One region of the Arthrobacter sp. TJ-263 genome, then DNA from elsewhere that is predicted to be linked to it. Evidence: predicted binding sites of a transcription regulator. Region 1 holds the regulator's gene; the other holds the start of a gene.
What was found. The regulator LexA, encoded in region 1, represses DNA repair genes until DNA is damaged. The targets are predictions, from matches to a motif close to TCGAACANNTGTTCGA.

Region 1 (15,175 bases):
GGCGTCCCGTTCGCCACGTGGCTCGGCCAGGAGTTCGGCTGGCGCTCCATGTTCCTGCTCGTGGGAGTGATCGGGGCGACGACGCTGGTACTGATCCGCGCCTTCGTCCCGGACGTCCCCGTGCGGCCGGGCGCGAGCATCCGCAAGGAGCTGGGAGCCCTGCGCCGTCCGCAGCTGTGGATGACCCTGCTCATCGGCATCGTCGGTTTCGGCGGGTTCTTCGCCGTCTATTCGTACATCGCGCCGACCATGACGGAGGTGGCCGGCCTCAGCGCGTCGCTGCTGCCCCTCGTCGTCGCGCTGTACGGCGTGGGCATGGTGGTCGGCAACATCCTGGGCGGGCGCCTCGCGGACAGATCCATCATGGGGAGCATCTACGGGGTCATGGTGGCCATCGCGGCGGTCCTGCTGCTGTTCCCCCTCGCGGCGACGATCCCGTGGACGGCCTGCCTCTTCGTCTTCCTAGTCGGCACGAGCGGATCGGCGCTCATCCCGCCGCTGCAGGCGCGCCTGCTGGACGTCTCGCCGGGAGCGCCGTCGCTCGCGTCCTCGATGAACCACTCGTCGCTGAACACGGCCAACGCGCTCGGCGCAGCGCTGGGCGGCGCCGTCATCACGGCCGGATGGGGGTTCACCGCACCCGCCATGGTCGGCGCGGTGCTCGCGGTCCTGGGGCTCGGCGTCGCCCTGCTCAGCGGCAGGATGGACAGGCGTGGCCACGCCGACCGCCGACCGGCGCACGGCGACGCCGGAACGGCAGGGCCGACGGACTCAGCGGATGCGCTGCGCGCGGGCTGAGGCGTACAGGCAGACGGTGGCGGCGGTCCCGACGTTGAGGGACTCCGCGCTGCCGTAGATGGGCACTGCGACGCGCGCGTCCGCGGCGGCGGTGACGTCGGCCGGCAGGCCCTGCGCCTCGTTGCCGAACAGCCAGGCGCCGGCGTCCTCGAGGCGCACCGTGCCGGCGCCGCCGCTGCTGCCGATGTCGCCGCCCGGCTCGCCGTCCGGCCGGTCCTGCGGGGGGTGCACCGTGGCGAACCTGCGCTGCGCGCTGGCGTCCTGGAGGTCGTCGAGGCTGGTGCTGCCATAGCCGTCGGCCGCGAGGACGGTCATGCCCGCGTCCCGCAGGCGGTCCAGCAACCCCTCGGGTTCGACGCCGAGGACCAGCGGGAGGTGGAAGAGCGACCCGACGGTGGACCGTACGGTCTTCGGGTTGTAGGGATCCACGCTCGCGCCGGTCAGGATGACGGCGTCGGCCCCCGCCGAATCCGCCGCCCGGATGATGGTGCCCGCGTTACCCGGGTCCCGCACCTCGACGAGCACGGCCATAAGGCGCGGCGCGGCGGAGAGCACGTCGTCGAGCGGGACGTCGACGAACCGGCACACCGCGACGAAGCCCTGGGGCGTGACGGTGGACGACATGGCGGCGAGGACGTCGGCGGTGACGAGACGCACGGTGGGGGCGCCGTCCTGCCCGGAGAGGTCCGCGATGTCGGTGTGGCGCTCGAGCGCGTCTGCCGTGGCGTACACGTCGACGACGACGCCGCCCTCCCCCGCCGCATGGCGGATGAGGTGCAGGCGGAGGGCCTCCCGGACCGCCTGGGGACCTTCGGCCAGGAACTCCCGCCGCCTTAAACGCGACGGACGCCCGGCCAGGCGTGCCACCTCCTTCACCCGGTCAGCGTGGGTGTTGGTCATCAGTGGCGCCTGGGGGCGTCCGTTCACAGTCATCGTGTTCCGGTGTGCGGGCCGCGTGGCCCGCAGCAGCCGATGCGCCTAGGCCGAGGCCTTGAGCGGTGCCGAGGTGTCCGCCGGCAGGGCGTTCTTGGCGATCTGCACGAGGGCCGCGAAGGCTGCGCCGTCGGTGACGGCGAGATCGGCGAGCATACGGCGGTCGACCTGGATGTCGGCGGCCTTGAGGCCCTGGATCAGGCGGTTGTAGGTCAGGCCGTTGGCGCGGGACGCAGCGTTGATGCGCTGGATCCACAGGCGACGGAAGTCGCCCTTGCGCTTGCGGCGGTCACCGTAGCTGTAGACGAACGAGTGGAGCAGCTGCTCCTTCGCCTTGCGGTACAGGCGCGAACGCTGGCCGCGGTAACCCTTGGCGCGCTCGAGGATGACCCGACGCTTCTTGTGGGCATTGACTGCCCGCTTCACACGTGCCACGTGCGTACTCCTTCAGTTCTTCTCCGGTCACGGCTTCGGCCGTGAGCGCCGCACCGTGGGTGCGTGCGCTTTCCCGGGAGGGGGGTGGATTGGTGGTTAGACGCCGAGCATCTTCTTGATGACCTTGCTGTCGGCCTTCGAGACGATCTTGTCGCCGGCGAGACGGCGCGTCACGGTCGAGGACTTGTGCTCGAGGTAGTGGCGGCGGTTGGCCTGCTGGCGCTTGAGCTTGCCGCTACCGGTGAGCTTGAAGCGCTTCTTGGCGCCACTGTGGGTCTTCATCTTCGGCATGGGAACCGATCTCCTTTGGATAGCCGGGGCGGGTGCACCCGGAGTTCGGCACCCGAGGGTGCCTGCTGGTTTCGATCGTGCCCGGTGGTAGGACGGGGCCGGGGCCCTAGTCCGTGCTTCCGGGCTTGGGGCGGCTGGTCGGGCTCTTGGTCGGAGCCGTTCGTCCCGCGGGCTTGGGGGGTGCCGGCGGCCTGGGCGCTCCGGGCTTCGGCATGGCCATGGGCTTGGCTGCCACGGCCGGCTTCGGCGCCGGCGCAGCATCCGGTGTCGATGCCGGGGCTGCGGCCTCCGTCTTCGCCGCCGGGGCGGAGGAACGGGAGGGTGCGGGCCGCTCGGCCGCAGACCTCGACGACGTCGACCGCGGGGCCGACGACGTCCGGGCCGGAGCCTGACGAGCCGGTGCGGCCTGTCGGGCAGGAGCGGCCTGGGCAGGTGCCGCCGCGGCCGGAGCCTCGGTGGCCGCCGGAGCGGCCTCGGGTGCCTGCTGCACGGTCGCCTCCGGAGTCTCCTGTACAGGAGCTTCCTCGACGGGAGCCTTCGGAGCCTCGGGCTCGCTCCTGATCTCGTAGCCCTCGGGCAGCAGGTCCGCGAGGGACTGCGTCAGCGGTGCACCGCTGGACCCGGAGGTATCGACCCGCTTGGGCTCACCCCCCGACTTCGCGACCTCGTTGGCAGCCTTCGCCTCGGCACGCTGGGTCTCCCGGCGGGCCTCCGCCTTGGCCTCGGCCTTGTTCTTCGTGGGACCGATCACCATGACCATGTTGCGTCCGTCGATGCGCGGCGTCGACTCGACGACACCGACCTCGGCGACGTCGTCCGCGAACTTCTGCAGCAGGCGGATACCCATCTCGGGTCGCTGCTGCTCACGTCCGCGGAACTGGATCATGGCCTTGACCTTGTCGCCGGCGCCGAGGAAGCGCATGGCGTGCCCACGCTTGGTTTCGTAGTCGTGCGTATCGATCTTGAGGCGGAAGCGGATCTCCTTCAGGACCGTGTTGGTCTGGTTCTTCCGCGCCTCGCGCGCCTTGACGGCCGCTTCGTACTTGTACTTACCAAAATCCATGAGCTTGGCCACCGGAGGCTTCGCCTGCGGTGCTACCTCGACAAGATCCAGGTCGGACTCGGCGGCAAGTCGGAGTGCGTCCTCGATACGGACGATTCCTACCTGTTCGCCGGCAGGTCCGACCAACCGCACCTCGGGAACGCGGATACGATCATTGATTCTTGGCTCGCTAATGTGTGACTCCTGTGGATTCTCGAGCTGAAAACCGCCTGCAGACGAAAGAAGGCCTCCCATTGCATGCGCAATCGGAGGCCTCGTCGACCGGTCGTCCGCCGTCGGGGAAGCCTGGGCTTCCTGCGCGATCAGCGGCAGCACCGACCAGGAACCCGGCTACCTGCAATACGACCTGAGGTCGCACCAGGCAAACGCGGGTGGGAGAGGACTCCGCTTGCAGACCGGCGCGTGAGCCTGCTCGAAGAACACAGCGGCTAACAGCGACCGGTTGGTCTATGCCAAGCTTACCAGTATGAACACGCCACACGACAACCCGCAGCACGCCCCCTCCGAGGAGCCGGCCGGCGCCTCCCGCCGCAGCTTCGCCGAGGAGCAGGACCACGGCCACGCTGCCTCGGACGAGGCCGAGCAGGGCGTCCGGCAGCAGATGCGGGACATCTCCGAGGTGGCCGCCGTGGAGGTCATCGTGACGTCGGCGGTGCACCTCATGAGCGCAGCGGCCGTGAAGTGCGGCCTCGGCCACGAGGAGAACGCCGAGCAGCTCAAGGACCTCGACGAGGCCAGGAAGCTGATCACCGCGCTGGCCGGATTCGTGACGGCGGCCGCCCCCGAGATCGGGTCCCAGCACGCAGGGCCGTTGCGCGACGGGCTCCGCTCGCTGCAGCTCGCGTTCCGTGAGGCCTCGATCATCCCGGATGCGCCCGGCCAGGGCCCCGGAGAGAAGTACACGGGTCCCGTCAACTGATCCCGTCGTCCCGCGGCCGCCAGGCTTCGAACGGCCCGTGCCCCACCGGGCACGGGCCGTTCGCGTTCGAGGGAGGCGGTGTGCGGGTGGGCGCGCCCGCCTAGCGGGAGGCGCCGGCGGTATCCACCGCGGGCGTCCGGCTGCCGAGGTCCCGCGCCAGGAACCCGGCGACGCCGATGAGCGCGGCGACGACGCCCACCGCGGTGAAACCGCCCCACGGACCGACGGCATCGATGAGGAGCCCGGCCACCGGCGCTCCGAGCGCGACGCCGGAGGTCAGCGCGGAGCCGTACCAGCCCATCGCCTCGCCCCGCCGGTCCTCGGCCACGAGGTCCGCGACCTTCTCGGAGGCGGCGGAGAGGACGGGCGCGCAGAGCAGGCCCGCCGGGATCGACAGCAGGGCCAGGGACAGCGTGGTCTCGGCGAACCCCATGGGGAGTGTCAGCAGGGCCATGCCGAGCAGGAGGAGCGATGGCGGGATCGGCCGGTGCAGGGCGCCGTAGACGAGTCCGCCGACCACCGACGCGGCACACCACGCCACGAAGACGAGGCCGAGCTGGCTCTCGTTCCCCGTCTGCTCGAGCGCGGCGACGATGCCCACCTCGGTACCCGAGAGGAGCAGCCCGGCACCGGCGGCCGTGATCATGACCATGACCAGCGGCACGGTGATCCAGGGCAGCACCCTCCGCACTCCGCGGCGCAGCACCGACGCAGCGCGCCGCTCCTGCGTGCCGGAGTTCCGGGCGCCGATGAGGTCCGCCGCGGCCTCGTTCATCCCGGCGGGCGCGGAGGCCGCGACCGTGACGGCGTCGGGCAGCTGGTCCGACCGCGTGGGCGGGTTGAACCACATGAGGAACAGGCCCGCCGAGGCGGTGGCGATCCCGACCAGCGTCAGGCCGAGCACCGTGGACACCTGGGTGGCCAGGACGACGCCCACCGCAGGGCCGGCCATGAAGATGACCTCGGTGGAGATGGCGTCGAGCGTGAAGGCCGTGCGCCGCCGGTCGCCGTCCACGAGGACCCCGAGCGCCTGGCGGATCACGGAGAAGGCGGGCAGGGTGAAGAGTCCGCCGACGAGCGCCGCCACGAGCAGCCACTGGTAGGACAGGTGCGGTGCCACGGACCAGATGACGGCTTCCGCGACGACGGACGGGATGAGCGCGCGCCGCAGTCCCGCGCTGTCGATTTGCCGGCCGCGCCACGGCGCGCCGACCGCGATGCCGATCGTGACGACGGCGGCGACGGCGCCCGCTTCCGCGTAGCCGCGGTCGAGGGTCTGGACGACGTGGAGCGTGAGCAGCACCCCGGCGGCGGAGTGCGGGAAGCGGGCGATCATCCCGACGAGGAGCAGCCTCCGGACGGAGCGGATGCGCAGCAGGTCCCGGTATACGGCGAAGTTCACTGTTCGTCTTTCTGGCCGACGACCCGTCAGCGGGTGAGTTTGATGTCGAGCGAGTCGACGCGTTCCACGAAGCCGGTGAGGCCGAGGAGCTTCCCGCGGAAGGAGGCGACGGCGTCGCGCACCCCGTCGGGAGACAGGCCCGGGCGGAGCCGGAGATCCATGCGCAGTTCGGGGCCCGGTCCCCCACCGGAGGCAATGCTACCGCCGGCCGTGCGTGTCAGCACTCCGCCCGCCGGCCGCAGGCCCACCCCGAGGACGTCCTCCTCCAGGCCGGCCGCTTCCTCGACGAGCGACGCCAGTGCCGGGTCCTCGTACGACGGCGTCCACGGGACCTGCTGGGCCAGGGCCCAGACGGCAGGGCGCCGCAGCACGAACGTGAGATCGGCCCCCGGGTCGAGCACCATCAGCTGCGCATCCTCGGCAGCGGCCGCGAGGGCTGCCCGTGACGCGTAGGCCGCGACGGGTCGCGCGTCACGGTGCCAGCGGCCCAGCGCCTCGGTCGAGGAGAAGACCGGGAGGGCCTTGCGGCCGTCGGGCGCCGTCAGCGTGACGAGCGCCATCTCGGCCTCCTTGTCGGAGTGCAGCCCGGTGGCGGCCTCCGCCTGGTCGCTGAGCCGTGCGACGATCGGGATGAACACCCGGGCCGTGGTGAGGGCCCCGAACACGGCCCGCTCGGCATCGCCGGGCCGGCCCGCGGGTCCCACGAGCCCGGCAAGTGCTGCGAGGAGTCCCGGGTCCGCCGCACCGTCGTCGTCGTCGAAGGCGTGCAGCGGGTTCTCCGGACCGGACAGGTCGCGGCCCGCCCACGGCTGCCCGGCGGAATCCGCCGTGTTACCGGCGAGAGCGGCGGCGATGTGCGCGGGGAGCTGCCGGCCGCTCACGTGTCCGAGGCGGGCAGCCCTGCCACGTCCAGGGCCTGCGGCAGGGTGAAGGCCCCGGCGTAGAGTGCCTTGCCGACGATCGCGCCTTCGAGCCCGAGGGGCACGAGTTCGCGGAGGGCCGCGATGTCGTCGAGGCTGGAGATACCGCCCGAGGCGACGACGGGGCGCGTGGTCTTCGCCAGGACGTCCTTCAGGAGGGCGAGGTTCGGGCCCTTGAGGGTGCCGTCCTTCGTCACGTCGGTCACGACGTAGCGGGCGCAGCCGGCGTCCTCCAGGCGCTGGAGGACCTCCCACAGGTCCCCGCCCTCCTCGGTCCAGCCGCGCGCCGCGAGCGTGGTCCCGCGGACATCGAGCCCGACGGCGACGGCATCCCCGTACCGGGCGATCGCCCGCTCGGTCCACTCGGGGTCCTCGAGCGCCGCGGTGCCGAGGTTGACGCGTGTCGCTCCCAGCTCCAGCGCCGCCTCGAGCGACGCGTCGTCGCGGATGCCCCCGGAGAGTTCCACCTTGATGTCGAGGTTCCTGACGACGCGCTCGAGGAGGTCCTTGTTGGACCCCCGACCGAAGGCGGCGTCGAGGTCCACGAGGTGCACCCACTCGGCGCCGGCGTCCTGCCAGGCGCGGGCCGCGTCCACCGGATCCCCGTAGCTGGTCTCGCTGCCCGCCTCGCCCTGCACCAGGCGCACGGCCTGGCCGTCGGCGACGTCGACGGCGGGGAGGAGCTCGAGGGTGGGCGATTCGGTGAAGGGGCTCATGGTCTGCTTTCGTACGGGCGGCGGCGCCGCGGTGGAGGGGCGGGATGTGGCGGTGCGGGGCGGGGTGTGGCGGTGCGGGGCGGGGTGTGGCGGTGCGGGGCGGGGTCAGTCGCCGGGCAGCGTGAACAGGTAGGCGGCCAGGAGCGCCAGGCCGGCGAGGGCGAGGAAGGCGATCCACACCCAGCGCGGGAACTCCTGGCCGCGCAGGGAGAAGGCGCCGCCGATGAGGAGACCGGCGACCCCCATGAGCACGAGGCTCAGCATCGGTTCACCACCGGATCAGCGCAGCCCGTCGATCCAGTTGCGCAGGAGCCGGGCCCCCGCGTCACCGGACTTCTCGGGGTGGAACTGGGTGGCGCTGAGCGGACCGTTCTCGACGGCGGCGATGAACCGGCCACCGTGGTCGGACCAGGTGACCTGCGGCGGTTTCATGGCGGGCTGGGTGACGTCGAAGGACCAGTCCTGCACGCCGTAGGAGTGCACGAAGTAGAACCGTTCGTCGCGGAGTCCGTCGAACAGGACGGTGTCCTCCGGCGGTTCCACGGTGTTCCAGCCCATGTGGGGCACGACGTCGGCCTTGAGGCGTTCGACGGTGCCGGGCCACTCGCCCATGCCGGGCGTGCGCACGCCGTGCTCCACGCCCTCGTCGAACAGGACCTGCAGGCCCACGCAGATCCCCAGCACGGGCCGACCGCCCGCGACCCGGCGCCCGATCATGCGCAGGGCGTCGACGTCCTTGAGGCCCTTCATGACGGCGGCGAACGCGCCGACCCCGGGGACGAGCAGACCGTCGGCGTTCAGGACGTCGTCGGGCTTGGCACTGAGGACGACGTCGGCGCCCACGTGTTCGAGGGCGCGCACCACGGACCGGACGTTGCCCGACCCGTAGTCGAGGACGGTGACGGTGCGCGCGCTCATAGCGCTCCCTTCGTGGAGGGGATTCCCTCGACCCGCGGGTCCGGTTCGACCGCCGCACGGAGCGCCCGGGCGAGGGCCTTGAACTGGGCCTCGACGATGTGGTGCGGGTCGCGGCCGCCGAGGACGGTGACGTGCAGGCAGATCTGGGCGTGCAGGGCGAGCGCCTCGAACACGTGGCGCGTCAGCGACCCCGTGAAGTGCCCGCCGATGAGGTGGTACTCCTGGCCGGCCGGCTCCCCGCCGTGCACGAGGAACGGACGCCCGGAGATGTCGACGACGGCGTTGGCGAGTGCCTCGTCGAGGGGGACGGTGGCCTCGCCGAAGCGTCGGATTCCGGCCTTCGTGCCGAGGGCGATCCGCAGGGCCTCGCCGATCGCGATGGCCGTGTCCTCCACCGTGTGGTGGACGTCGATGTGGGTGTCCCCGGAGGACCTGATGGTCATGTCGATGAGCGAGTGCTTCGACAGCGCGGTGAGCATGTGGTCGTAGAACGGCACCGTGGTGTCGATCGACGACGCCCCGGTGCCGTCGAGGTCGATCTCGACGAGGACATTGGACTCGCTCGTGACGCGCTCGATACGGGCCGTACGGCCGCGGGCGGCATCAACTGTCATGGCATCTTCCTTCTGTGCGCGTCGTTCAGGCGCGGATCGACGTGGGAACAGGACGGGCGGCGCGAGCCGCCGGGCGGTCCTGCCCTTCAATTCTAGGTGTACCCGCCCTGCACGCCGATCACGGGGCCGCGGTCCGGCGGCGCGGGCCGAACCGCTGCTCCGCGGTGAGTGCCGATGCTCCCACGTAGCGGGCGAGCCACTCGTGCAGCGCGGCGGGTTCGCGCAGCAGCTCGTCGATGCCCGACGACGCGGAGGCGACGTCCGTCCACGCGGGCCGGCGCACGCGGTGGTCGACCTCGATGCCCTTCCACCGCAGCAGATCCGCCCGGGGATGGTCCGCCGGGTAGCCGCGGGGCACACGCTTCAGCGGTTGCGCCCGTCCGGGACGGACCATCATCCCCCGCGCGGTGATCGTCCCGATCGCGGCCACCAGGGCCGGGCCCGCGACGTCGTCCGCCACCGCGGCACGGAAAGCGGCGAGCTGGTCCGGTGCGGGAAGCGGCAGGCCGGTTGCCACGAGGAGGCCGATGCTGCTCACGCGGAGGAAAGCGCCCACACCGTCGGGCCGCTCGGCGACCGCTCCGATGAAGGTCTTGTACGGCGGACTGTCCGGCCGGAACCTGACGTCGTTGTGCGGGCGGTAGATCCGCCAGTCCGAGAAGACCGTCAGGGCCGCGCACACCGCGGCGAAGACCGGCCGGATGCCGACGTCGTACAGCCTGCGCTGGCGGGCCCAGAACTCGCGGGTGTTGTCCGCCTCCAGCCGCGCGAAGAACGATTGAGCCTCATCGAAGATCGGCCGATCCATGCGACACATGATCGGCGATGCGCCCGGGCGGCGCAAGGCCCGCATCGAGTGGCCCCGACACCCCCGGACCGACCCGGGATCGACGGTCAGAGCAGCGTCGCCAGGGCCGTCAGGAACGCCGTCGTCTCCTCCTCCGTACCCGCGGTGACCCGCAGGGATCCCGGGATGCCGACGTCACGGATGAGGACGCCCGCGTCCAGGAGACCCTGCCAGACACGGTGCGGATCCTCGAGGCCCGAGAAGAACACGAAGTTCGCATCCGACGGCGCAGGCGAGAGTCCGAGGGCCTCGAGCTCCCGGACGATGCGGTCGCGCTGCACCTTGATCGCCTCGACGTTCGCCAGGAGCGTGTCCGCGTGGGTGAGGGCCGCGTTCGCGGTCGCCTGGGTGATGGCGGAGAGGTGGTAGGGCAGTCGGACGAGCCGCAGGGCGTCGGCGACCTCCGGCGCCGCCGCGAGGTAGCCGATGCGCGCCCCGGCGAGGGCGAAGGCCTTGCTCATGGTCCGCGACACGAGCAACCGCGGACGTCCGGGAAGCAGGGTGAGGGCGCTCGCGGTGCCCTCCTGTGCGAACTCGCCGTAGGCCTCGTCCACGATGATGATGGCACGCGCGTCCTCGCCGGCCTCGTAGGCCGCCTCCACGACGTCGAGGCCGAGCGCCGTGCCGGTCGGATTGTTCGGCGAGCACAGGAACACGATGTTCGCGCCCGATGCGCGAACGGCGTGGGCGGTGTCCTCCGGCGTCATGGAGTAGGCGGCGCCGCGGGCGGCGGTGACGTAGCGCGTACCGGTCCCGCTCGCGAGCAGGGGGTACATCGAGTAGGTGGGCGGGAAACCGATGGCGGTGCGCCCGGGTCCGCCGAAGGCCTGAAGGACCTGCTGGAGCACCTCGTTGGACCCGTTGGCAGCCCACAACTGATCGGGGGTGAGGCCGTGCCCCAGATAGTCGGCGAGGTTCTTCCGCAGGTCGGAGAATTCGCGGTCGGGGTACCGGTTGAGGCCTGTGGTGGCCTTCGCGACCGCCTCCACGATGGCCGCGTGCACATCTGCCGGCACGCCGTACGTGTTCTCGTTGACGTTGAGCAGGATCGGGACATCCAACTGCGGCGCGCCGTACGGGTGCAGCCCGACGAGGTCGTCGCGCAGGGGGAGGTTGGCTAGGGCTTCAACGGAGGAGGGCACTGCTTCAGTTTAAGGGACGCGGCAGTTCCTGCAGGAACGGCCCATGGTCCGGCGCGCTGGCGGGAAGCGGGAAGCGGGAGCCGCTCACCCCGCGGCCGGTACCGCGATGCTCTGCCCTGCCTGCACCACGGAGCTGGGCAGGTCGTTGAGTTCGACGATCTCGGCGACGACGTCCCGGGGATCACGCTCCGGCGCGTGGCGCACGGCGAGATCCCACAGCGTCTCCCCGGTGACGACACTCACCTCGACCGTGACCGTGGCCGTGGGTGCCGACTCCCCCGCCTGGGCGTGGGAGGTCAGGAACGCCGCGAGGAGGATCAGGGCCGCGACGCCCAGGGCGATGGGCAGGCCGACCAGGAGCAGGCGCCCTCGCCGCGTGAGCGTCAGGGGGCGGTCCGCACTGCGCTGCGTGGAGGGACGGGACGGCGCCATGAAGCTCGAGGTCGGGGAGGCGGTGGGGGACGCGGGCGATTCAGGCGTGGGGACGAGCCTGAGGTGGCTGTCGGGGCGAGCGGGCGTCCACAGCGAGCTGCCATGCAGTACGGGTGTAACCATTGCCGTTCCTCTTTCCTTCGAATGCCCTGACCGGGCGAAGCACCGGGTTCGAACACACGTTCTAATAAGCATCTGCCTATTTCTAGCATCTACGATCGACCCGTGTCGAGACTCGGTCGAACATATGTTTGAAAAGTGCCCTCGACTGTCCTAGCGTGAAGAGATCAGGACATCGTCGACGGATGCTGCTCTCCGAGGGCCGTTCCGTGGTCGATGCATCTCACACAACCAGCCGCCTCTGACAAAACGGTTTCCGGACCACGGAAGCCGACCGGCGGCGACGACGGGATCAGCGATCCCAGGCGAAAGGCGCAACAGTGGCGGAATCACCAGCGGCAGCCCGGCAGGAATCGAACACTGCCGACGTTCCGGCAGACGCCGTGCCCATCTCCGCGGGCCGGGGCAGGCCGCGCGGCCGCTCCGTGTCCAAGGGGCTGACCGCCCGGCAGCTGACGATCCTCGAGACGATCCAGCGGTCGATCGCCGACAAGGGGTACCCGCCGTCCATGCGGGAGATCGGCGACACCGTGGGCCTCGCGAGCCTGTCCAGCGTGACCCACCAGCTGTCGCAGCTCGAGCGGCTGGGCTACGTGCGCAGGGACCCAAAGCGCCCGCGCGCCATGGAGGTCCTGCTCCCCCTGACCCTGGCCCCGGACACGTCCGGCGCCCAGGCCGGTCCGTCCCCGGACGGGAAACCCGCCACCGAGCACCGGATCGCCGTCGACACCGCCCTCGTGCCGCTCGTGGGGCGCATCGCCGCCGGCGGACCGATCCTCGCGGACCAGGTGGTGGAGGACGTCATGCCCCTGCCCCGCCAGCTCGTCGGCCACGGTGATCTCTTCATGCTCAGGGTCTCGGGCGACTCCATGGTGGACGCCGCCATCTGCGACGGCGACTGGGTCGTGGTGCGCCGGCAGCAGAGCGCGCAGAACGGCGACATCGTCGCGGCGCTGCTCGACGAGGAGGCCACCGTGAAGACTTTCCGGCAGCGGGACGGCCATACGTGGCTCCTGCCGCAGAACACCCGCTACGAGCCCATCCTGGGTGACCATGCCAGCATCATGGGCAAGGTCGTCTCGGTGATGCGCGCGCTGTAGCGTTCGCGGCGACCGTCGTGTCGCAGCTGTCGTGTCGAAGCTGTCGTGTCGCGGCCGGAGGGACGCCTCAGCGCCCTGAGAGCCGCTCCAGGATCCCGGTGACGGTCGCGCGGTCCGTCGTAGCCCAGAAGGGCGGGAGGGCTGCCCGGAGGAAGCCGCCGTACCGGGCGTTGGCGAGTCGGCTGTCGAGGACGGCGACCACGCCCCTGTCCTCCGCCGCCCTGATCAGGCGTCCCGCGCCCTGCGCGAGCCGGACGGCCGCGTGCGTGGCGGACACGCTCATGAAGCCGTTGCCCCCGTTCCGGGCCACCGCCCGCGTGCGGGCGGTCATCAGGGGATCGTCCGGCCGCGGGAACGGAATGCGGTCGATCACGACCAGCCGGCACGAGGACCCCGGCACGTCGACGCCCTGCCAGAGGGACATGGTGCCGAACAGGCAGGTGTCCGGCTCGTCCGCGAACTGCGTGACCAGCGCGTTGAGCGAGGACTCCCCCTGGCACAGGATCTCGAAGTCGACCTTCGGACGCAGTGCCTCCGCCGCCTCCTCGGCGGCCCGCTTGGACGAGAACAGTCCCAGCGCACCCCCTCGGGACGCGGTGAGGAGTCCCAGGAGCTCTTCCAGTTGCGCACCGGAGGTTCCGCGCTCGGGCTTCGGCAGGTCCTTCGCCACGTAGAGCACGCCCTGGCGTGAATAGTCGAAGGGGCTCCCGACGTCGACGCCGGTCCAGGCGGGCGCACCGGGACCGCTGAGTCCCAGCGACCCCGCGACGGGACCGAACTCGGAACCGATCGCGAGGGTCGCGGAGGTCAGGATCACGGTGTGGTCCTCGAACAGTCCCTCCCGCAGCCGTCCGGCGACGGACAGCGGCGCGACGTTCAGCGTCGCGGGCGCGGTCTCGTCGGGTTGCGTGTAGCCGGAGCCCGGCGTGAAGCTGCTGGGACGCGACGCCCACACGACCTCGTTGAGGTCCGACGCCGCGAGGATCCGCTCGGCGAGCTCGAAGACCAGCGTGGTGCGTGAGCGGGCGACCTGCCGGCCGCCGTCGACGTCGGCTTCGGACTTGCCGTCCGTCTTCGTGTCCGACAGCGCCGCGCGGGACGCGTCCCGGACCTGGGCCAGGGCCTGCTCGAGATCCTCCGGGAGGCCTCCCGGCAGCAGGCCCGAGGGGACGAGTTCGGCGGCCGCCTCGAAGGCGTCGGCGGCCGTGTCGAGGGCGGCCGTACTGATGGAGGCGTGGCGGCGGAGCGCCGTGGCCGCCGCGCTCACCATCGGGGCGGAGAGCTGGCCGGAGACGGCTCCGGTCACCCGGTCGTGCAGTTCGTGCGCCTCGTCGATGACGACGACGTCGTACTCCGGCAGGACGGCGAGCCCCTCGAACGCGCTGATCGCGAGCATCGCGTGGTTGGTGATGACGATATCGGCGTCCGCTGCTGCGGCGCGCGCCTTCTCGCTGAAGCACTCCTGGGCCATCGGACAGCGGGCGGCACCGATGCACTCCATGCTGGAGACGGACACCTGGCGCCACGCGCGATCGCTCACGCCGGGCACGAGGTCGTCGCGGTCGCCCGTCGCGGTCTCCTCTGCCCATTCACGCAGTCGCACGACGTCCCTGCCGAGTGCCGAGGACGGACCGTCGGCCGCGGGGGACGGGTGTGGCGTGGCGTCCTCGCCGAGGCTGAAGAGGGTGCCCGGCGCGTCCTCCTCCGGGAATCCGCCCCCGGTCTTGTGGAGGCAGACGTAGTTCGACCGGCCCTTGAGCAGGGCGACGTCGACGGGGCGCGTGAGCGCGGGCCGCACGGCGTCCAGGAGGCGCGGGAGGTCCCTTCCCACGATCTGGGCCTGGAGGGCGAGCGTGGCCGTGGAGACGATCGAGGGCCGGTCGCTGTCCATGGCGTGGGCGATCAGCGGGACCAGGTACGCGAGCGACTTCCCGGTCCCGGTGCCGGCCTGGACGAGCAGGTGCTCGCCCGAGTGGATGGACTCACTGACCTGCCGGACCATCTCGTGCTGGCCGGAGCGCATCTCCCCGCCCATGGCCGCCACCGCGGTGTCGAGCAGTTCGAGGGCCTGCCGTGCTTCGTCCGAGCGGGGAGCCGGGTCCGGCGCCACGGCGCCGGACCGCGTGCTCTCACTCATGCCGGACGTACGCCTCCAGCTCGGCGGCCAGGCCCTCCCGGACCATCACTTCGAGGCGGGTCCCCTCGCCGACGTGCTCGAGGCCGAGGATCTCGACGTCCTCCTCGTGGAGGCGGCTGAGGATCTCCCCGCGCTCGTAGGGCACCATCAGGTCCAGCTTCACGCCCGGGCGGGGAATGCTCGTGCTGATCAGCTGGCGCAGCTCGGTGAGCCCTGCGCCCGTCCGTGCGGAGACGACGACGGAGCGTGGTTCGCGCTGCCGCAGCCGTTCGATGACGAACGGATCGGCGGCGTCGGCCTTGTTCAGCACGATGATCTCGGGCACCTTGCGGGCGTCGACCTCCGTCAGCACGGCACGGACCGCGGCGATCTGGCCCTCGGGGTCGGG
Region 2 (15,175 bases), on a different contig from region 1:
GGATCTTGTTCCGGGCGCGCGGACTCTTGACGAAACCCTGCCAGTCCTGGCTCGGCCCCGCCCCCTCGGCCTTCGAGGTGAAGATCTCCACCGAGTCGCCGTGGTTGAGCTCGCTGTTGAGCGGGACGAGCTTCCCGTTCACCCTCGCCCCGATGGTCCGGTGGCCCACCTCGGTGTGCACCGCGTAGGCGAAGTCCACCGGCGTCGATCCGGCCGGCAGCGCCATGACCTCGCCCTTCGGGGTGAAGACGAAGACCTCCCGGGCGTTGATCTCGAACCGCAGGGAATCGAGGAACTCGTTCGGGTCCGAGGTCTCCTGCTGCCAGTCGACGAGGCTGCGCAGCCACCCCATGTCCCCGCCGTCCTGCGCCTCGAGCTGCCGGCCGCCGCTCTTGTACTTCCAGTGCGCGGCGACGCCGTACTCGGCACGGCGGTGCATGTCGTGGGTCCGGATCTGGATCTCGACGGGCTTGCCGCCCGGACCGATCACGGTGGTGTGCAGCGACTGGTACATGTTGAACTTCGGCATGGCGATGTAGTCCTTGAACCGCCCGGGCAGCGGGTTCCAGCGGGAATGCAGCGAGCCGAGGGTCGCATAGCAGTCGCGCACGCTGTCCACCAGGACGCGCACGCCCATCAGGTCGTGGATGTCGTCGAAGTCCTTACCGCGGACGATCATCTTCTGGTAGATGGAGTAGTAGTGCTTGGGCCGCCCCGTGATCGTCGCCTTGATCTTGACGGTGCGCAGGTCCTCCTCGATCTGGTTCCGGACGAGGCTGAGGTGCTTCTCCCGCTCGGGGGTCCTGTCCCCCACCATGCGGACGATCTCCTCGTACACCTTCGGGTGCAGGGCCGCGAAGGAGAGGTCCTCGAGCTCCCACTTGATGGTGTTCATGCCCAGCCGGTGCGCGAGCGGCGCGAAGATCTCGAGGGTCTCCCGGGCCTTCTTGGCGGAGGAGGCGGGCGAGACGAAGCGCCACGTGCGGGCGTTGTGCAGCCGGTCGGCGAGCTTGATGACGAGGACCCGGATGTCCTTCGCCATGGCGACGACCATCTTGCGTACCGTCTCGGCCTGCGCGGCGTCCCCGAAGGACACCTTGTCGAGCTTGGTCACGCCGTCCACGAGCATGGCCACCTCGGGCCCGAAATCGCGCTTGAGCTCCTCGAGGGTGTACGAGGTGTCCTCGACGGTGTCGTGCAGCAGGGCCGCGGCCAGCGTGGTGCCGGTCATGCCCAGCTCGGCCAGGATCGTGGCGACCGCGACGGGGTGGGTGATGTACGGGTCGCCGCTCTTGCGCGTCTGACCCTCGTGGCTGCGCTCGGCGACGAGGTAGGCCCGCTGGATGAGGTCGAGGTCTTCCTTGGGATTGTTGGCCCGGACGGTGCGCAGGAGCGGCTCGAGGACGGGCGAATAGCCGGAGGAGCCGCGGCCGGTGAGCCGCGCGATGCGCGCGCGGGTCCGTCCACGCCTGCCGGGGGCCACCTGGTCGGCGCTCGCGGCGGACGGCGCGGAGGTCGGCGATTCGGGCTGCACGAGGCCCCGGGGCGCTCCCGGGCGCGCGACGTCCGTGGCGATCGGGCCCTGTCCCCCTGCTGTGGGGGTGCCCGCGCCGCCGTCGGACCCTCCCGTAGGGTTCACCGCTTCAGCCATGTGCCATCCCTCAATCTCGATCCCGGGCCCGGGGAGGACCCGCGATGCCACCGGTCATGCGACGGTCCAATTCTAGCCGGGCCCGGAACGTCGTCGGCCGCAGGCGGCCCGGACGGGTCTCCTGCGGCCGACGACGGTGCCGGCGCGGTCGGCGGCTCAGGTCGAGGCTGCCGCCAGGGACCGCCGGGCGAGGACCTTCTCCTCCTGCTTCTTCAGCTCCGGTTCGTTGAGCCGGAGCGCGGCGTAGAGCGGCGCGGCGATGAAGATGGTGCCGAGCGTGCCGAGGATGATGCCGATGAACAGGGCCAGCGACAGGTCCTGGAGGGTACCGGCGCCGAGCAGGAAGGCCCCGATGAAGAGGATCGAGGCGACCGGGAGGATCGCGACGACGGACGTGTTGATGGACCGGACGAGCGTCTGGTTCACCGCGAGGTTGACCTGTTCGGCGAAGGTGCGCTCGGTGGACGTCTTCATGTCCGCGGTGTTCTCCCGGATCTTGTCGAACACCACCACCGTGTCGTACAGGGCATAGCTCAGGATCGTCAGGAAGCCGATGATCGCCGAGGGTGTGACCTCGAAGTCGCTCAGCGAGTAGAGCCCGGCGGTGAGGACCATGACGACGACCAGGGCGGCCATCGCGGCGAGTGCCATCTTCCAGGTGCGGAAATAGAGCGCCATGAGGATCGCGGCCAGGAGGACGAACACCCCGAACCCGATCAGGGCCTGCCGGCTGACGTCCTCACCCCAGGTGGGCCCCACGTAGCTGGAGGTGACCTGGTCCTCGCCCACACCGTACCCGTCGGCGAGGTTGCCCCGGACGCTCAGCGTCTCGTCGTCCGAGAGGCGCTCCGTCTGGACGCGCATGGTGTCGCCGGCGATGTTGGTGACGCGCGGCACGGCCTCGGGGACGACGTCCGTCACGGCCTGTTCGCCGATCGCGGGATCCGTGTCCTGGGTGGAGGACACCGTGAACTCCGAGCCTCCCCGGAAGTCGATGCCCAGGTTGAAGCCGCCCTTGACCACCGGGATGATGATCGAGATCAGGAGGGCGATCCCGGCGATCAGGAACCAGAGGTTCCGCTTCGCGACGAAGGGGTAGGAGCGCTTCCCCGAGTACAGCTCGTTGCCGAAGGTGGCGAAGTTCGTGCGGCTCATTCGTTGGTCTCTTTCTGGGAAGAACCGGTGCGGCCCGCGAGGGCCTTCTGCTGTTCCGCACGCCGACGCTCGGCGATCGTCAGGCGCCGCTCGGCCTCGGCCGATGCGCCCTTGTTCTTGGTCCGGGCGACGACGACCGGCTTCACGGTGCCCTCTCCCGGCTGGCGGAGGCGGCCGGCACCGCGATACAGGGGGATGCCTCCGAGGCGGCTCGGGTCCAGGCCGGACCACGGGTGGCCCTCGCCGAAGAACTTCGTCCTCGCGAGGAGCCGGAGGACCGGGTGGGTGAAGAGGAAGACCACAATGAGGTCGGCGATCGCGGTGAGGCCGAGGGTGAACGCGAAGCCACGGACGTTGCCGACGGCGACGAAGAAGAGAACGAGCGCGGCCAGCAGGTTCACCGCCTTCGAGGCGAGGACGGTGCGCTTCGCGCGCCGCCACCCGTTCTCGACGGCGGAGACGAGTCCGCGTCCCTCCCGCAGCTCGTCGCGGATGCGCTCGAAGTAGACGATGAACGAGTCGGCGGTCTGGCCGATGGCGACGATGAGGCCCGCGACGCCGGCGAGGGAGAGACGGTAGTTCTCCGTCCAGCCGAGGATGCAGATGGCCAGGTAGGTCAGGACGCCCGCGACGACCAGTGAGGCGATGGTGACCAGGCCGAGGAGCCGGTACTGGAACATCGAGTAGGCGGCGACGAGCAGGAGGCCGATCAGGCCGGCGATGAGCCCGAGGCGCAGCTGGTCGGCGCCCAGGGTGGCCGAGATCTGCTGCTCGCTCTGGATCTCGAAGCTGATGGGCAGCGCACCGTACTTGAGCTGCTCCGCCAGGGCCGCCGCGGATTCCTCGGTGAAGTTGCCGCTGATCGAGGGGTTGCCGTCGGGGATGACGGCGTTGGTGGTGGGCGCGGACACGATCCGGCCGTCGAGGACGATCGCGAACTGGTTGCGGGGGTCGCCCTGCCCGATCGCGTAGAGGCGCTCGGTGACCTCGCGGAAGGTCTCGGTGCCCTCGTCGTTGAAGTCGATGTTCACGGCCCAGCTGTTGAGCGTCTGGCCTCCCTGGCTGCGCTCCAGTCCGTAGCTCGCCGTCGTGATGTCGGTTCCCGGTACTTCGACGGGGCCGAGGATGTACTTGCCCTGGGTATCGGGCTCGCACGCCACCATGGGCTCGTCGGCGGGCGCGGGCTCTTCCGCCGGCTCCAGTGCTGCCGGGTCGAGGCAGTTGAGGGCCTCGAACTCCTGGTACAGCTCGGGGGTGATCCAGTTGGGATCGCTCGCGTTCTGCGGCTCGGCGGCCGGCGTCGGGAGCTGGTCCTCCGGGGTGGGTGTCTCGGCGGCCGGGGCCTGGCCGGGACCACCGGCGAGGACCGGCCGGAACTCCATCTGGGCGGAGGCCTGGATGAGGTCGCGTGTCTGTGCGTCGGGTGTGCCCGGCAGCGAGACGATCACGTTCTGGCCGGACTGCGTGCTGATCTCGGCTTCCGCGACACCGGACCCGTCGACGCGCTGGCGGATGATCTCCACCGCCTGGTCGAGCTGTTCGGGCGTGATCTCGCTGCCGTCCTGGACCCGGGGGGCCAGGATCATCTGGGTTCCGCCCTCGAGGTCGAGGGCCAGGCGCGGGCTCCAGCTCGCGGTGCTCCAGTGGGCGCCCGCTCCCAGCAGGGTTGCGAGCAGTGCTGTCAGTACGCCCAGCCAGACTAGTGTCCGCTTGGCTGCCGTCCCGGTACCGGTACGAGGCATGGTGGGATGTCCTTATGCAGTGGCGCGTCGGCTGCGCCGGGTGATCGTGACGGCCCCGGTACGGGTACCGGGGCCCTACGAAATGCTAGTTGTCAGGATTCGCTTTGGGGTCGCGGGCGTCGCGCGCGTCGCGGTTTTCCCGCTGCGGGTCCCGGTTCAGGCGCTCCAGCGTCTCCTCGGGGCTCTCGACGCCGGACGTGGACCCCGGGGTCCCCGCAGCGGTGGAACCGCCGGCCGGGGTGCGGTCGACGCCGTCGATCGAGGACACATCGTCGGGCACCGCGGTGGCGTCGTACCCGCTGCGATCGGCCGGATCCGCGACCGTCGCGTCCTGGGCAGCGACCGCCGGTTCCTGCTGGACCACCTTGGAGAGCGCCTGCGTGTGGACCGTGGCGAAGGTGCCCGGGGACAGCTCGAGGACGGCCTTGTTGTTCTCCTGGTCGATCGAGGCGATGGTCCCGAAGAGACCGAACTGGGTCATGACCTCGGTGCCGGGTTCCATCTGGGTGCGCATGTCCTTGACCTGCTGCTGCGCCTTCCGCTGCCTGCGGAACATGGTGAAGATGAGGAAGGCCAGGGCCAGCGGGAGCAGCAGACTGAAGATGTCGAATCCGCCGGTCTGTCCGGTCGTGGGTTGGGCGACTACATGTGCAAGCACTGGAGATCCGTTCCTGGGGCTGGGGTGTGAGTGGCAGGACTGTGCCACGGCACACATCGTGAGACACCAGTGTAGAGCCGTTTGCTGGGCGTCCCCGCGTCAGGAGTCCGGCTGGGCCCAGCTGTCGACGGTCGCCTCCGTGGCCATCAGGTCCTCGGGCGTGACGGAGAACAGGTCCTCGGGCATCGCGGCCGCGACGTTCGCGGGCATCTCGATCCCCAGGTGCCGCCACGCGGCGGCCGTCGCGATCCGGCCGCGCGGCGTGCGCCCGAGCATGCCCTCGCGGACCAGGTAGGGTTCGGCGACGGTCTCGACCGTCTCCGGTTCCTCGCCCACGGCGATCGCCAGCGTCGACAGGCCCACGGGTCCCCCGTTGAACTTGGTGATGAGCGCCGTGAGCACCGAGCGGTCCAGCCGGTCGAGTCCTCGGGCGTCCACCTCGTACATGTCCAGTGCCGCACTGGCGGACCGGGCGTCGATGAGGTCGACGCCGTGGACCAGCGCCCAGTCCCGGACACGCCGGAGGAGGCGGTTGGAGATACGCGGCGTGCCACGGGACCGGCCGGCGATCTCCGCGAACGCGGCCGAGTTGACCTTCATGTCCATGAGCATGGCGGAGCGGCGGAGTACGAGCTCGAGTTCATCGGTGGAGTAGAACTCGAGGTGCCCGGTGAAACCGAAGCGGTCGCGGAGCGGTCCGGGCAGGAGCCCCGCGCGCGTCGTGGCGCCGACGAGGGTGAAGGGCGGCAGCTCCAGCGGGATCGCGGTGGCGCCGGGCCCCTTGCCGACGATGATGTCGACGCGGAAGTCCTCCATGGCCATGTAGAGCATCTCCTCGGCGGGCCGGGACATGCGGTGGATCTCGTCGAGGAAGAGGACCTCGCCCTCCGTGAGGGAGGAGAGGATCGCGGCGAGGTCGCCGGCATGCTGGATCGCCGGCCCGGACGTGATGCGCAGCGGCGCGTTCATCTCGGCCGCGATGATCATCGCGAGCGTCGTCTTGCCGAGGCCGGGCGGGCCGGAGAGGAGCACGTGGTCCGCGCTGCGCCCGCGCAGGCGGGACGCCTCCAGGACGAGCGAGAGCTGCCGGCGCACGCGCTTCTGGCCCACGAAGTCGTCGAGGTTCTTCGGCCGGAGTGCCGCCTCGACGGCGCGGTCCTCGGGGTCAGCGGCGGGCGCGACGAGCGGCGCCTCCTCCTGCTGCTTGTCCGTCATGTGCCCACCTTCGTCCGTGCCGAGCTGCGGGCGCCGTCCTGGCCGAGCCGACGCAGCGTGAGTTTCAGGATCTGGCCCACGTCACCGGTCGCGGCGACCTCGGGCGCCTCGTCGACGGCGGCGTCGATCGCCGCACCGGCGTCCTTCTCCGACCAGCCGAGGCCCATCATGGCGGTGAGGACCTGGCCCTGCCAGGTCTGCTTGGGCACCCCGGGCTTGGTGTCGAGCGGGACCAGCTTGCCGGCGAGCTCGAGGACGATCCGGCGGGCGCCCTTGGGTCCGATCCCGGACACCTTGCTGAACGCCTTGTCGTCGCCCGAGGCCGCGGCGATACGGATGGCCTCGGGCGTGTGGACGGCGAGGACGGCGAGTGCCAGGCGGGGCCCGACGCCGCTGACGGCCAGGAGTGTCTCGAAGACCTCGCGCTGGTCGGCGTCTTCGAAGCCGAACAGCGTCATCGAGTCCTCGCGGACGATCATGGCCGTGGCGACGCTTGCCTGCTCCCCCACGCGGAGCCCGGCGAGGGTCTGGGGGGTCGCCTGGACCTGCATGCCGAAGCCGTTGACGTCGAGGACGGCGGAGTGCAGGCCCACGTGGGTCACTGTTCCGCGCAGGGAACTGATCATGAAGGGCTCCAGGGGCACTTGCGGGCGGGACCGCCGGGCGTCCACCCGACGTCGAACATACGTTCTAATGCACTACGGTACCGGCGAAACGGCCCGCGATCGAGCCGCCACACCGGGTCCGCCGCCGGGCGGGGCCCGCCCAGCCCCGGCCTGCCCCTACCCCACGCCTCGATCCGGGCGGCGACTGCCCGCGCACCGGCGATCACAGGAGGGCCGGCAAGATCCCCACGACGGTGGGCGCAGGCAGGACGGCGGGTGCCGGGTCGGCGAGGACGGACACGTTCGGCCCGGCCCGACGAGGATCACGGGGACCCGCCGGCAGCGGCATAGGTCGGCAGGTACTCCTCGACCGCGTCCTCGAGCCAGGTCCACAGCCGCTCACGCCGATCCGTCGCGAACGTGACCGATTCCGCTCGGGTGACCCGACCGACCTCCACATAGCCGCCGTTCAGCGACCCGTGCGCGTCCCCGAGAGCGAGCTGGACCGCGTGACGGGCGGTGGCCCGCGGGGTCGAGGCTCCCGGGAGGACGCTCATCGTCGGCATCAGGTACTTCCAGACCCAGTACATGGAGACCGGCATGTCCCGGCCCAGCCCCGTCCCGGCGACCAGCCCGGGGTCGTACGTGTTCAGCCGACGCCCGGACGCGGCGAGGCGCTCCGCCCATTCGTGGGCCAGGGTCACCAGCGCGAGCTTGCTCGAGGCGTAGGCGACGCCCCCTTGCTCGCGTTCGTCGGCGAACCGCGTCGGGCCGTCCGCCGGAGGGTCCGCCCGGGCGAGGTCTTCGGGATCCCGCCACTGCGGGTCCGGGACGAGGTTGAAGCTCGCCTGCTTGCCCCGATGGGTGGAGGAGCCCAGGAGGACCGCATGGGCGCGCGGGGCGAGGAGCGGTTCCAGCCCTCGCAGGAGCAGGTGCTGCGCGATCACGTTGACGGTGAAGGTCAGCTCGTGGCCCTGCGCTCCGGCACGCCGCCTGCTCGTGAACTGTGCGCCGGCGTTGAGGAGCACGACGTCGACGGGGTGCACCGCGCCCCGTCCCTGCGCCGCGTGGACCTGTTCGAGCGCCGCGCGAACGGAGCCGAGGTCACCGAGATCGGCGCCTGCACCCGTGGCGACGAGCCCGGCTGCACGCACGCGCTCGAGCGTGTTCTCGAGGCCCGCAGCATCCCGGGCGAGGAGGACGAGGCTCGGCCGTGAGGGATGCCCGAGAAGCTCTTCGAGCATCCGTGCGCCGATGCCGCTCGTGAAGCCGGTGAGCAGGATCGTGGGTGACGTGACGACAGTTTGTGTCATGGCGAAGACTATAGTTGATGTCACAAAGTGACACAAGGGTAGGATCGGGGAATGCCCCGTTGGCCCGAAGACTCCCGCCGTCGCCTCGTGGACGCGGCGATCAGCCAGTTCGTCGACCGCGGCTACGCGGAGTCGACCGTCGAGAACATCGCGCTCGCGGCCGGGGTCACCCCGAGGACGTTCTTCCGCTATTTCGCCGACAAGGAGGAAGTGCTCTTCGCCGACGACGACGACCTCCTGCCGCTGCTGATCGGTGTCATCGCCGAGGACACCGGCCCCGTCCGCGCCGACGTGCAGATGAGGAAGGCGCTCGGGACGCTCGCGGCGGCGGTCGAGTCCCGGCGTGATCTGCTGAAGCGGCGCCAGCGCGTCATCGACTCGCACATCGCGCTGTCGGGACGGGAACTCGCCAAGCAGGCCCGGTGGCAGAAGGACGTGACGACGGCCCTGATCGGCCGCGGGTTCCCACCGGAGCAGTCCGAGATCCTGGCAGCCATCGGGTTCGCGCTGTTCCGGCAGTGCCTGCACGCCTGGCTCGCGGACGACGGGGGGCCGGGCCTGGAGGCGCGGGTGGGCGACGCACTGTCCGGGGTGCGGTCCGTTCTGGACGTCCGCAGCTCGCGCTGAGCGGGCGACGACACGGGCGTCGTCGATCAGTAGCTGCCGAGCCCTCCGCCGGGCAGCCGCAGAGGCCCGGGGTCGGACCGCACGGCCGCACTCAGCGGCGTCGGGCCCGGGCCTCCGCCTCGGCCCACATGCGCTGCGCGGGCGTGACCAGTCCGCCGGCGGCGGCTGCGCCCTGCGTCCCCACTCCCCTGCGCCATGCGTGCGTGATGGCGAGGGCCAGGGCGTCGGCGGCGTCCGCGGGCCGGGGCGGCGTGTCGAGCCGGAGGATCTTCGTCACCATCTTCGTGACGGCCACCTTGTCCGCCTGCCCGTTGCCGGTGACCGCGGCCTTCACCTCGGTGGGCGTGTGGAGGGCCACCGGGATGCCGCGGCGCGCCGCGGACACGATGACGACGCCGGACGCCTGCGCGGTGCCCATGACGGTGCTGATGTTGGTGCCGCTGAAAACGCGCTCGACGGCGAGTGCCTGCGGCTGGTGCAGGTCCAGCCAGGTGTCGACGGCCTCCGCGATGACCAGGAGCCGTTGGTCGAGGCTCTGCCCGGCGTCGGTGCCGACCACGCCGACGGCCACGAGGGTGGAGCGCCTGTTGGGTTCGATGTCGACGACGGCGAGCCCGCAGCGGGTCAGCCCGGGATCGACGCCCATCACGCGGAAGGTCACGGGGCTGTCCGCCGTCCGGGGCCGGGAGGGACGATGTCAGTCGTCGTTCTCGAGCTCGGCCAGGACCTCGTGCGGGAGGTGGGCGTTCGAGTAGACGTTCTGGACGTCGTCGAGCTCCTCCAGGGCGTCCACGAGCTTGAGGAACTTCCGGGCGCCGTCGGCGTCCAGGTCCACCTGCATGGACGGGACGAACTCGACGTCGTCGGTCTCGTACTCGATACTGCTCTCGTCGAGCGCGGCGACCACCGCCCGGAGGTCCTGGGGCTCGGAGACGATCTCGAACGTCTCGGCGGACTCCTTGACCTCGTCCGCGCCGGCGTCGAGGACGGACAGGAGCAGTTCGTCCTCGGTGAGGTCCTTCTTCGGCAGGGTGACGACGCCCTTGCGCGCGAACAGGTAGGCCACGGAGCCCGGATCGGCGATCGTGCCGCCGTTGCGGGAGATACCGAGGCGCACCTCGGAGGCCGCGCGGTTCTTGTTGTCCGTGAGGCACTCGATCAGCAGGGCCGAGCCCTGGGGTCCGCGGGCCTCGTACATGATGGTCTGGTAGTCGACGGCCTCGCCGAGCAGCCCTGCCCCGCGCTTGACCGCCCGGTTGATGTTGTCGATGGGGACGGAGGTCTTCTTGGCCTTGGAGACGGCCAGTTCGAGCCCCGGGTTACCCGCGACGTCGGCGCCGCCGGCCCGCGCCGCGACCTCGATGTTCTTGATCAGCTTGGCGAAGGACTTCGCGCGCTTGGCGTCGATCGCGGCCTTCTTGTGCTTCGTTGTTGCCCACTTGGAGTGCCCCGACATGCCTACGCTTCTCCTCTGATCATCCGAATAAACAGTTCGTGGACCCGCCGCTCCCCGGTGACCTCCGGATGGAAGCTCGTGGCCAGCAGGTTCCCTGAACGCACTGCGACAATTCTAGCGACCGGTTCCAAGTCCGTACCGGCACCGCCCCCGTCCGGGGCGGGCCCGGGCTGCGGCGTCTCCGACGCGGGCACCTGCGCCAGCACCTCGACGCCCTCGCCCACCTTCTCCACCCACGGCGCACGGATGAACACCGCACGCACCGGATCGGTGCCGCCGGCACTCCCGGTCGTGGCGAGCCCCCCGAAGGCGAGATCGGTCTCGAAGGACTCCCGCTGCCGCCCGAACGCGTTGCGCCGCACCACCATGTCGAGGCCGCCGAGCGTCTGCTGGGGGTTGCCGAGGCGGTCGGTGGACGGATCCGCGAGGACGTCGGAGAGCATGATCATCCCGGCGCAGGACCCGTAGACGGGCATCCCGTCGGCGATCCTCTCGCGCAGCGGTCCGGCGAGCCCGAAGGTGCGCGTGAGCTTGTCCATCGTGGTCGACTCCCCGCCGGGGATGATCAGGCCGTCGACACCGGCCAGTTCCGCGGCCCGCCGGACGGGCACCGCGCGCCCGCCCAGGGACTCGATGGTCGCGATGTGCTCGCGGACATCGCCCTGGACGGCGAGGACGCCGACCACGACGCCGGACGGGGGCATGGGAGCCGGAAGGGACGGGGAGGTCATCCCCCAATTCTAGGTTCTCCGGCCCCCGCTCCCGCCGGGCGTGAGGAGCGCCTCCCCGCCGCGTCCCGGGAAGGCGGGCGGGCCTGCGATAATTTGGAGGCATGAATCCCCTTCCAGTCCTCGTGGGTAAGGCTGCGCGCTTCGCCTCCCGCCTGCGCGGCGGCGGCTCCGCCTTCCCCGGCCTCGTGGTCGAGCGCCTCGATCCCGGCTTCATGGGCCGCGCCCTGTCCACCCTCCCCCGCGGCGTCGTCGTCGTCAGCGGCACGAACGGCAAGACGACCACCACCAAGATGGTGGTGGAACTGCTCGAGGGCCAGGGCCTGAAGGTGTTCACCAACCGCACGGGCAGCAACTTCACGCGCGGCGTCGCGGCGGCCCTGCTCGGCGAGGTCGACTGGCGCGGACGCCTCAGGGCCGACGTCGCCGTCCTGGAGCTGGACGAGGCCCACGCCGTCCACTTCGTGAAGCTCGTCCCGCCGCGGTACTCCCTGCTGCTGAACGTCCTCCGCGACCAGCTCGACCGGTTCGGGGAGATCGATGCGACCACGCGCCTGCTCGAGCGGATCGCACTCGCCACCACGGAGACGGTCGTGCTGAACCGCGAGGATCCGCGCGTCGCCGGCCTGGCGTCGTCGATCACGGCGGCCGACGTCGTCTACTTCGGCCTCGACGCCTCGCTCAGGAGCACCTTCCCGAACGACGACGAACTGCGCGGCGCCGCGGGGACCGCGCCGGCCGCGGCCCTCCCCGCCGACGTCGTCCTCGCGTCCGTGGACGGCAACGCGGCGGGCTTCGAGGTGGAGGGCACGACGACGCACACCGACCTGCGGCTCCGCGGCGTCTACAACATCTTCAACGCCGCGGCGGCCCTCGCGGCGGCCCGCGCGGTCCTCGGCGGCCGTGCAGACGGCGACCGGCTGTTCTCCTCCCTCGCCGCCGTCGAACCGGCGTTCGGCCGGGGCGAGAGCCTCGTCGTCGACGGCCAGGCCCTCGAACTGGTGCTGGTCAAGAACCCGAGCGGATTCCGCCTGGGCCTGAAGTCCTTCGACCCCGCCGGCTGCGCGACGATGATCGCCATCAACGACAACTACGCCGACGGACGCGACATGTCCTGGCTGTGGGACGTCGACTTCGACTCGCTGGGCCTCGGCGGGGTGGACGTCGTCAGCGGCGTCCGCGCCTTCGACATGGCGCTGCGCCTGAAGTACGACGACGTCCGCGTCGGCGCCGTCGAGCCCGACACCACCGAGGCGCTCCGGCAGTTCATCCGGGGCTCCGCGGGGCGTCCGAAGCGCATCTTCTGCACCTATACCGCCATGCTCGCGGTGCGCCGCGAGCTGTCCAAGATCACGAAGGTCGAGGTGGTCTCCTGATGAGTGACGCCCCATCCGCTGCCGCCCTCACCGGGGCGCCCACCGATCCGCAGAAGGGATCGCTGCGCGTCCTGCAGCTGTACCCGCGCGAGATGAACATCTACGGCGACTACGGCAACGTCCTCGTCCTGAAGCAGCGCCTGGCCTGGCGCGGCTACGGCGCCGAGATCCTCGAGCACAACGCGGGCGACCCGTTCCCGGACGACGTCGACATCATCGTCGGCGGCGGCGGCCAGGACAGCGGCCAGGTGGTCATCCAGGAGGACCTCCAGGCCATCGCTCCCCGGCTGCGGGAGCTCGCCGAGGACGGCACACCGATGCTCCTCATCTGCGGGCTCTACCAGCTCTTCGGCAACAGCTTCCGGACGTACGAGGGCACCGTCATCCCCGGCATCGGGGTGCTCGACCTCGAGACCCGCGGCGGCTCCGAGCGGCTGATCGGGAACGTCGTGGCCACGAGCGAGGAGTTCGGCGAGATCCACGGCTACGAAAACCACAGCGGGCAGACGTTCCTCGGCAGCGGGTTGAGGCCCCTGGCGACCGTGGTCAAGGGCTCCGGCAACAACGCCGAGGAGAAGCACGAGGGCGCCCGCTACCGGAACATCGTCGCGAGCTACCTGCACGGGTCACTGCTGCCCAAGAACCCGATGATCGCCGACTTCCTCCTGCGGACCGCAGCCGAGCGGAAGTTCGGTGCGTTCGACGACGCCGGGCTCGACGACTCCCTCGCGGACCTCGCCCGGCAGCACGCCGGCGCCCGGCCCCGGTAGGACAGCACACCGGCCGGTGCGTCAAGAGGCGCCGGCATCCCGGCCGGCCGGGGAGTCCTACCGGTAGCGTTCTCAGGGACGGGTCCCGGCCGGGGCCCGCCACCCCACCGGATCCCGCACGGGTCCGCGGAAGGAGCGTCATGGCTAAGGGAGTAGCAACCGTCTGGGTGCCCGTCGAGGACATGGGGAGGGCCCTCGCCTTCTACCGGGACACCCTGGGACTGAGCGTCACCATGGAGCAGGCGGACTGGTCGACGGTGGACGCCGGCGGGCTGACGATCGGCCTCAACGCCCGCGAGAACACCCACGGCGGGCGCGGCGGCGGCGCCGTCATCAGCTTCGAGCCCGAGGGCTCCATCGAGGACGAGCTGGAGCGCATCTCGTCGCAGGGTGGCGCGTCCATCGAGGGTGAGATCAGCGAGTACCCCTGGGGGCGGATCCTGCCGTTCAAGGACAGCGAGGGCAACGACCTCCAGCTCTACTCTCCCCCGGTCGGAGGCTGAGCGCAGCGCCGGACCAGTACCGGCGCGGATGCGGCGATCGAGGCGAGGGGCCCCGCACCGGCGGGATCGCGGTCAGGCACGTGCCACGAGGTCGGGGGTGGTGCGCGCACGTGCAACAACGTGCCAAAGTTGGTTCCCATGAGCAACCCTTTCCTTGAGCCCAGTACCCTCGACTACCAGCTGCCACCGTTCGCGGCCATCCGGGACGAGCACTACCTGCCGGCCTTCGACGCCGGTTTCGCCGAGCACCTCGCCGAGATCGATCGCATCACGGGCTCCGGGGAGCCGGCCTCCTTCGAGAACACGCTCATCGCCCTCGAGCGCGCGGGCAGCACCCTGGACCGCGTCTCGCGGGTCTTCTTCAGCAACTCCGTCAGCCACGCCACCAAGGCCGTCCAGGAACTCGAGCAGCAGATCGCCCCCCGACTCGCGGAGCACGAGGACAACATCAAGCTCAACCGCGCCCTGTTCGAGCGCATCCGGCAGGTGCCCGTCGACGGCCTCGACCCCGAGTCGGCGCGCCTCGTGGAGGAGTACCTCCGCGGTTTCGTGCGTGCGGGAGCGGAGCTCGACGACGACGCGCAGGCCACGCTGCGCCGGCTGAACGCGGAGCTGTCGGCGCTGAGCACCGAGTTCTCGCAGAAGCTGCTCAAGGACACGAACGACTCCGCGCTGCTGCTCGATACCGCCGAGGAACTCGACGGGCTCTCCCCCGACGCGATCTCCGCTGCGGCGACCGCGGCGGCGGACGCCGGCCACGAGGGGAAATACCTCCTGACCCTCATCCTGCCCACCGCGCAGCCCGCGTTGGAGCAGCTCACGAACCGCGAGGTACGCCGTCGCCTGCACGAGGCCTCCGTGACCCGGGGAGCCCGCGGCAACGAGGCGGACACCCTCGACGTCGCCACGCGCATGGCCGCGCTCCGCGCCGAGCGCGCCGCCCTCCTCGGCTTCGACACGCACGCCGCCGCGGCGACCGATAGCCAGACGGCGCCGTCGCTGGAGGCGATCCTCGACCGCATGCGGGAACTCGCGGCGCCGGCGGTCCGCAACGCCCGCGCCGAGGCCGCGGAACTCGAGGCGGAGGCCGGCCACGGCATCGAGCCGTGGGACTGGGCCTACTACGCCGCGAAGGTGCGGAAGGCGAAGTTCGACGTCGACCTGGACGCCCTGCGCCCCTACTTCGAACTCGAGCGCGTGCTGCACGACGGCGTCTTCTACGCGGCGAACCGCCTCTACGGCCTGACGTTCACGGAGCGCCCCGACCTCCTGGGCTACCACCCCGACGTGCGCGTATGGGAGGTCTTCAACGAGGACGGGTCCGGGCTCGGACTGTTCCTCGGCGACTTCTACACGCGCGACACCAAGAGCGGCGG

Region 2: the regulator LexA is predicted to act here: its motif matches at 7,099-7,114, upstream of ruvA (Holliday junction branch migration protein RuvA).

Annotation. Positions count from the first base shown of each region.
Region 1 covers NZ_JBZCNE010000002.1:32,808-47,982, forward strand. The annotation lists gene AC4D2F_RS10770 (MFS transporter) at 1-798, shown strand, start outside; gene AC4D2F_RS10775 (TrmH family RNA methyltransferase) at 772-1,731, opposite strand; gene rplT (50S ribosomal protein L20) at 1,777-2,166, opposite strand; gene rpmI (50S ribosomal protein L35) at 2,263-2,457, opposite strand; gene infC (translation initiation factor IF-3) at 2,564-3,652, opposite strand; gene AC4D2F_RS10795 (DUF1844 domain-containing protein) at 3,987-4,439, shown strand; gene AC4D2F_RS10800 (MFS transporter) at 4,540-5,841, opposite strand; gene AC4D2F_RS10805 (SseB family protein) at 5,868-6,722, opposite strand; gene priA (bifunctional 1-(5-phosphoribosyl)-5-((5-phosphoribosylamino)methylideneamino)imidazole-4-carboxamide isomerase/phosphoribosylanthranilate isomerase PriA) at 6,719-7,477, opposite strand; gene AC4D2F_RS10815 (hypothetical protein) at 7,583-7,741, opposite strand; gene hisH (imidazole glycerol phosphate synthase subunit HisH) at 7,757-8,395, opposite strand; gene hisB (imidazoleglycerol-phosphate dehydratase HisB) at 8,392-9,009, opposite strand; gene AC4D2F_RS10830 (DUF2461 family protein) at 9,128-9,817, opposite strand; gene AC4D2F_RS10835 (histidinol-phosphate transaminase) at 9,904-10,998, opposite strand; gene AC4D2F_RS10840 (LysM peptidoglycan-binding domain-containing protein) at 11,083-11,553, opposite strand; gene lexA (transcriptional repressor LexA) at 11,934-12,650, shown strand; gene AC4D2F_RS10850 (ATP-dependent DNA helicase) at 12,718-14,787, opposite strand; gene hflX (GTPase HflX) at 14,780-15,175, opposite strand, start outside.
Region 2 covers NZ_JBZCNE010000001.1:291,745-306,919, reverse strand. The annotation lists gene AC4D2F_RS01440 (RelA/SpoT family protein) at 1-1,651, opposite strand, end outside; gene secF (protein translocase subunit SecF) at 1,808-2,806, opposite strand; gene secD (protein translocase subunit SecD) at 2,803-4,548, opposite strand; gene yajC (preprotein translocase subunit YajC) at 4,634-5,206, opposite strand; gene ruvB (Holliday junction branch migration DNA helicase RuvB) at 5,306-6,421, opposite strand; gene ruvA (Holliday junction branch migration protein RuvA) at 6,418-7,047, opposite strand; gene AC4D2F_RS01410 (SDR family NAD(P)-dependent oxidoreductase) at 7,350-8,339, opposite strand; gene AC4D2F_RS01405 (TetR/AcrR family transcriptional regulator) at 8,391-8,966, shown strand; gene ruvC (crossover junction endodeoxyribonuclease RuvC) at 9,058-9,627, opposite strand; gene AC4D2F_RS01395 (YebC/PmpR family DNA-binding transcriptional regulator) at 9,664-10,422, opposite strand; gene pdxT (pyridoxal 5'-phosphate synthase glutaminase subunit PdxT) at 10,425-11,153, opposite strand; gene AC4D2F_RS01385 (MurT ligase domain-containing protein) at 11,255-12,526, shown strand; gene AC4D2F_RS01380 (type 1 glutamine amidotransferase) at 12,526-13,296, shown strand; gene AC4D2F_RS01375 (VOC family protein) at 13,437-13,799, shown strand; gene AC4D2F_RS01370 (M3 family metallopeptidase) at 13,938-15,175, shown strand, end outside.